Regions from separate parts of the Paenibacillus sp. FSL R10-2199 genome, predicted to be linked through region 2. Evidence: predicted binding sites of a transcription regulator. Region 2 holds the regulator's gene; each other region holds the start of a gene.
What was found. The regulator NrdR, encoded in region 2, represses ribonucleotide reductase genes. The targets are predictions, from matches to a motif close to AACACNATATATNGTGTT.

Region 1: a site for NrdR is predicted at 1,382-1,399, ahead of nrdI (class Ib ribonucleoside-diphosphate reductase assembly flavoprotein NrdI). Genes of this name have one in related genera too.
Region 3: a site for NrdR is predicted at 1,590-1,607, ahead of NYE33_RS27900 (adenosylcobalamin-dependent ribonucleoside-diphosphate reductase). Genes of this name have one in related genera too.

The regions. Positions count from the first base shown of each region.
Region 1 covers NZ_JBBOBO010000001.1:2,774,817-2,777,080, reverse strand. The annotation lists gene NYE33_RS12095 (ABC transporter ATP-binding protein) at 1-748, shown strand, start outside; gene nrdI (class Ib ribonucleoside-diphosphate reductase assembly flavoprotein NrdI) at 1,488-1,847, shown strand; gene nrdE (class 1b ribonucleoside-diphosphate reductase subunit alpha) at 1,834-2,264, shown strand, end outside.
Region 2 covers NZ_JBBOBO010000002.1:241,416-243,679, forward strand. The annotation lists gene NYE33_RS29180 (GNAT family N-acetyltransferase) at 1-59, opposite strand, end outside; tRNA gene NYE33_RS29185 (tRNA-Lys) at 678-750, opposite strand; tRNA gene NYE33_RS29190 (tRNA-Ala) at 757-832, opposite strand; gene nrdR (transcriptional regulator NrdR) at 1,079-1,555, opposite strand; gene NYE33_RS29200 (alpha/beta-type small acid-soluble spore protein) at 1,719-1,937, shown strand; gene NYE33_RS29205 (lytic transglycosylase domain-containing protein) at 2,037-2,264, opposite strand, start outside.
Region 3 covers NZ_JBBOBO010000001.1:6,366,472-6,368,735, forward strand. The annotation lists gene NYE33_RS27900 (adenosylcobalamin-dependent ribonucleoside-diphosphate reductase) at 1-1,403, opposite strand, end outside; gene NYE33_RS27905 (DEAD/DEAH box helicase) at 1,954-2,264, shown strand, end outside.

The DNA of each region.
Region 1 (2,264 bases), on a different contig from region 2:
GGACCGCCTGCACGGAACCATTGAGTTCCGCCATGTATGGTTCGCCTATAACGACGCCGACTGGGTGCTGAAGGATGTAAGCTTCGTGATTGCTAAAGGGCAGACCGCCGCCTTCATCGGTGAGACCGGTGCAGGCAAAACTACAATTATCAGTCTGATCAACGGCTTTTACCGCGTGCAGAAAGGCGAGATTCTGATTGACGGTGTCAATGTGAACGATATCCGGCTGGATGATCTGCGGCGGAATATTTCCGTTGTCCTCCAGGATGTCTTCCTGTTCTCCGGCACGATCCGCGACAACATCACCCTTGGCGATGATATTGCCGAGGAGAACGTGCTGGAAGCGCTGCAGGCCTCCTGCGCGGAAGAGTTCGTGCTGGGCTCTCCCGGCGGGATGGAGGGCCCGGTCACAGAGCGGGGCGGCACTCTGTCTGCCGGCCAGCGGCAGCTGATCTCCTTCGCCCGGGCCATCGCCCATGATCCGGCGATCTTCGTGCTCGATGAAGCCACCGCTAACATCGACACACATACAGAGAAGCTGATCCAGAAGGCGATCGACAACGTCGCCAGCGGCAGAACGACGCTGATCATCGCCCACCGGCTGTCTACAATTGCCGGAGCAGACCTTATCATTGCGATGAAGGAAGGCCGGATCGCCGAATCCGGACATCCCCGTGAGCTGCGGCAGCGGGGAGGATATTATGCCGAGCTGCTGGAGGAGAGCCGGAGTCATATTATGAGTTCGTGACGGCGCTGCTCACACGGGGAATAATATAGTGCTTGGCGGGGCTTATCTTAGCCCCATAGCCCATCGGGGAACCTCAGCCAGTCAGGCGGACTGAAAATCCGCTATTTGCCGAAATGGGGCAGATTTGCCGGCTAAGCGGACTCAGATTCCGTTAATTGGCCTGCGACAGCCTGTTTCAGGCTCAAATGAGCAAGATAGCTGATTCTCAGTCCGCTTAAGTCCCGGAAAAGGGTTTTTCAGGGAAATAAGGTCTTCTCAGTCCGTTTCATTCTGCTGACGGTGCGCTCACCTGCTAAAGCACCAAGCAAGCTGCAGCTTATCTTCGCCAGGCTCTGTCCTGCAAAAAAACAACAACCCCCAAGCGGCTTATCGCTTGGGGGTTTGGTCTGCACATTTGTCCGGGTACCGGTTGGCTGAGCGTCAGAGGCTGTAATGGGCAACTTCCCATTCTACAGGACCCAATTCTCGCCGGACACCGGCGCACAAAAAAGCTTAAAAAAAATACTAATAAATTATAAGAGAATAGAATGCAGGCGGGGCGTGGTTTTCTCCCTTTTTCATAGGCAAATCAGGGGGTTAGAAAGACCTGTGGGTCTATTGACTTTTCAATATATGGTAGTAAAATGATTAAACGTTACTAAATATAGTGTATATAATAGAAAAGCCAATAAATCTAGTGAAATTGCCCGTCATCATTTGTCAAGTAGAAATAGCTACATGTTATAGGAGGTTAGGGACCATGTTGATTGCTTACGATTCCAAGACCGGCAACGTTAGAAGGTTCATCAATAAGCTGAAGCTTCCTGCTGTTCAAATCGAAGAGCATATGACGATCGACGAGCCTTACGTGCTTGTTACATACACCACCGGATTTGGACAGATTCCAGAGAAGGTAGCTTCTTTCTTAGAGAAGAACCATTCCAGGCTCAAAGGCATCGCCGCGAGCGGCAACAAAAACTGGGGTGAGCTATACGCGCACAGCGCAGATTTAATTGCACAGCGTTACAACGTACCGGTGGTCGGCAAGTTTGAGTTGTCGGGAACATTTGGTGATGTACAGCGCATAAAACAGGAGGTGGACCGGGTTGCGGCATATTGAACTGAACAACATGTTGATGAAGAGAGACGAAAGCGGCTTTTTCCAATTGGATAAGGACCAGGAGGCAGTAGCCGAGTTCATGCGGGATGTGGAGCGGCGCAGCCTGACCTTCACAACTACCAAAGCGAAGATCGATTATATGATTGCCAATGATTACTACGAGGACCTGTATGACCGTTATTCCGCAGCTGAGATGGAGGACGTCTACCGGATTGCCCACGAATATAACTTCCAGTTCCCTTCCTATATGGCGGCTTCCAAGTTCTACACAGACTATGCCGTCAAAAGCAATGACCGTAAGCAATACCTTGAGCATTACCCGGACCGCGTAGCTGTGGTGGCCCTGCATCTGGGACGCGGCAACGTGGAGACAGCCCGCACGCTGGCCCGCTCGATGATGGAGCAGCGCCTGCAGCC
Region 2 (2,264 bases):
GCTGAACGGATCGTGTAGTTTAAACCTTTGACAAGGTATTCCTGATTATCAATGATCATGGAATTACTCCCTTCTTAAAGAATCATTGACTAGCCGCGAAGAGTACACTGCGTGGAAACTATCCTTGAGTAAAGGCTGGTGCACCCCAGCCCCTCTTCATCAAATCGCAATTTGAAAATGAATCGGCTATCCAATCGTGATCTATTCGTTAGTAATTTGTATCGTTTCATCGGTGATTGTTCTTCCATCGCTCCCTAATGCTTGGATGGCAATTCGATGATTAATGACATCCCAGATATATTCCAGGTTAGATTCCAACCATCTTCTCCATTTATATCGTAACCGACAAGTTCTCTCTCTCCCCAAGCTTCTGTGCCCGTTGGGACCGCCAAAAAAAAGAATCGTTTCAACGTTTGTAGCATTTACGGAAACATCCAGTTCGCCGCTGTTCTTCGGAACTATGTACCAACTATCTTTTTTGGGGAAATTAGTTTCAACATTCGATATTCCAGGTGTAGTATCACCCGCCTGGGAAGAGATGCTCCCTTGATTTATAGAAAAGTCCCCGGAGGAACATGCTGTAAGAACGAATAGATAATTTTTGATATCCGTCTACAGCTATATATATGGTATGAAGAAACAACAAAAAAACGGCATCTCTGCCGTTTCTTCTGTGATGGACTCTCAGGGGCTCGAACCCTGGACAAATAGATTAAGAGTCTACTGCTCTACCAACTGAGCTAAGAGTCCGTAGTATGGTGGAGAATAGGGGGCTCGAACCCCTGACCTCATCGCTGCCAGCGATGCGCTCTCCCAGCTGAGCTAATTCCCCATACGCTTGATTTCGAATCACATTATGTATTCTGAAATCCATTTTGAGCGGTTCGCTCAAGTCGCTTTCAAGTTGTTATGTTTCGTAGGCGACTTCTATATAATACAGAAATTCAGCATCAGTGTCAACACTTTTATAAAATTAATTAATTTCTATGCAGAGGCGCTTCACACAGAGGCCAGCCTCACAATATCAAGGCTAGCCCCTTTATGCCAGGAATGGCACATTACCTCTTCACAAAGCCTCCTACAGCCCGTCCAGCTCCTCAGTCCCCTTAGAGAGCAGTCCCTTCAGTTCCTTCATAAACATGTTGATGTCCTTGAACTGACGGTACACGGACGCGAAGCGGACGTAAGCTACCTCATCTACAGGATAGAGCTGCTCCATGACCAGCTCGCCGATCTGGCGGCTCTCGATCTCGGCCAGGGCGATGCCGCGCAGGCTTTTCTCAACCTCGGATACGATGACTTCCAGACGCTCTACAGAAACGGGACGCTTCTCACAGGCGCGGATGAGGCCACGGAGGATTTTGTCACGGCTGAACTCTTCGCGGCTGCCGTCTTTTTTGATGACAATCAGCGGGGTCTCTTCAATCATTTCGAAGGTGGTGAAGCGGCGGCTGCACAGTTCGCATTCGCGCCTGCGGCGGATTGACTTATTCTCATTGGCTGGACGGGAGTCAAGCACTTTGGTATTGGTGTGATCACAGTAAGGGCATTTCATAAGCTTCATCACTTCCTCATAGTAAGAATGGGTATGCCCCGCTCCTGAAAACCCAGGCTACACGGGGATATGTTAATTTCCAGAAATCACCGTTTATTTGTTGTTATGAATATGGCAAGTCCGGCACATAATACAGTTACCAACCGATAGGAGGTGAACAGCAATGAGCCAAAACAACAGCTCCAATAACCTGGTAGCTCCAAATTCACGCGGTGCCTTGGAACAACTGAAATTCGAAGTTGCCCAAGAACTAGGTATCACCCTCTCCCCAGATGGATACCAAGGCAATAAAACTTCTTACGAAAACGGTTCGATCGGTGGTTACATCACTAAACGTCTTGTAACCCTGGCTGAACAGCAATTGGCAGGTCAATACAAATAACCTGTCTCCATAAGCTTGCCTAAAGAAGTATTGAACGGCCTCCGGGCCGTTTGATGCTTCTTTTTATGTCGGCACAAATGCAATATTTAAAGCAGAGCCTCAGAATTCACTGTAGAGCTCCGTGTATTGGTCATAATAATAAATGACGCGCTGTACATAATGACGGGTCTCGCCGAACGGGATATCCTTCACAGACGCTTCTGTTCCGTCCCACCGGCCTTCATCCAGCCAGCTCTGTACTTTGCCGGGTCCGGCATTATAGGCGGCTATAACCGCTGTCCGGTTGCCCTCAAACTGCCGCGAAAGCGTAGACAAATACCAGGTGCC
Region 3 (2,264 bases), on a different contig from region 2:
GCGATCTCAGCAGAGGCCAAATAAGCTTCGCGGGCCATGAAGCCGTAGAGCTTGTCCAGGAACTCCAGGGATTCCGGGCTGCCGTAACGGATATTCAGCTTGATCATCAGCTCAGCCAATCCCATTGTGCCAAGTCCTACGCGGCGTTCGAGCTTCTGGTTGGCTTCATTTTCCGGGAAATGATAAGGTGTCTTGTCGATGACATTGTCCAGGAAACGCACGGAATAGCGGGTCGTTGTCGCCAGATCTGCCCAGTCCACGTCGTGATTCTCCGCATCGTAGAACTTGGAGAGGTTGACGGCCGACAGATTGCACACGCCCCAGCCCGGCAGACCCTGCTCACCGCATGGATTGGTGCAGATAATCGGGTTGAAATACCAGCTGTTGGACATCTGGTTGTAATATTCCATGAACACTACGCCCGGCTCAGCCGACTTCCAGGCCGATTCGATAATCGTATGCCACACATCGCGTGCTCTTACGGTACGGTAAGGAATGACGCGGCGGCCGTCTGCTTTCCATTTATCCAGATCGCCGTCCCAGATTGTATCGTAATCCGGATCGGTGGTATCCGGGAAGACCAGCTCCCAGTCCAGATCCTCCTTGACGGCTTTCATGAAGGCATTGCTCACGCATACCGACAGGTTGGCATTGGTTACCTGACCCATCGTCTGCTTCACGGTAATGAAGTCCACCACATCCGGATGCCAGTCATTAATCATCAGCATCAGCGCGCCGCGGCGGCTTCCGCCTTGCTCAATCAGTCCGGTCGTATAGCTGAAAAGACCGCCCCAGGACACTGAGCCGCTGGATGATCCGTTCACGCCTCTTACAATCGCGCGGCGCGGGCGCAGCGAGGATAAGTTAATACCTACACCGCCGCCGCGGGCCATAATCTCGGTCATTTCGGAGAGCGTCTGCATGATGCCCCCGCGGCTGTCTTTCGGGGAAGGAACAACATAACAGTTGAACAGCGTAAGCTCCTCGCTTGCTCCGGCACCTGCCGCAATCCGACCGCCCGGTACCAGCTTCCAGTCATCAAGAATAGAGCGGAACTTGCCTGTCCACTCTTCCTGAAGCTCGGGAGTCTGCTCTACGGAAGCCATGGCTGCCGCAAGACGGTCCCACATTTCCTCCGGGGTCTTCTCAATATTCAGTGTCAGCTTCTCCACATCCGATTGCACGAGTTCACCGCTGCGGGTCTTCACCGTAACAATCCGGCCTGTGCGCTCAACAATCTCGCCAACCTCCTTGGTTGGAAATTTCGGATCATCCTTCGTCAGGACAAGCACCACATCGCCTACCTTGGCATTATTGCTGTCCGCGTCCTTCCAGGCATAACGGTCCAAAAATATTTTCTCACTCAGCCCCTCAAGACGCTGCTTGCGTTCCACTGTACTCAATAGAAAAACCTCCCGGATGATTGATAGGTAATACTTCCGTTCCTTGGTGTGGGCTTAGACTTTTTGTAACCCACAACAAGAACTTCCAGCGGCAGGGTAGCCGCAGCCTGCATGTACAGCGGAAGTTCCTCTTGTCAATAACAAATAACCGCAAAAACCCGCGAATAATCAAATTTTCAAGCTTTTGTAACAATATATTGTATACATCAGCTTTTCAACTATACCACATATTGTATCAGAGTTCTTTTTCCAAAAAAGCGGCCCATGGCGGGAATTTCGGAAAAACGGTAAAAGATAGTGGATTTTCTCCCTCTTTCTCGCTTTTTTACAGGTTCCAGATTGATAAGCTTCCGGGCCCGGAAGACAGATTCCGCCACGGATATTCAAGATCCGCGGAAGCCGCCGCAGCACCAGCAGCAGTACCGCTGCAAGGCTCCGCAATATTACTCCACGGCAGCAGCCGGAGGATAGCAGGTTATGAAATCTCTCTTTTACGCGCATACTACTGCTACGCATTTCGATATGAAACCGCGCCGGAGGAGGCTGCAACATGACGCAATTATTCCGCAATTCCTTGCCGCAAGGGGGAAGTACGCCTGCCCCGCTGCTGCCTGTTCCTCTGTCCTTTGAGCGTAACTGGCTGCAGGACCTGGAGTCGAAGCTCGATAAAGGCGGACCCTGGGGAGACTGGAGATTATCCCGGCTGGCCATACAAGGAGAGCAATCGGGCCTCGTTACGAGCTTCGATGAGCTGCAGTGTCTGAAGCATCTGTCCGGGTTATCCCCGCTTCCCCACCAGCTGGATACCGCCCATAAGGTGCTGTTTGAAATGTCAGGCCGGGCCATTCTGGCAGACGAAGT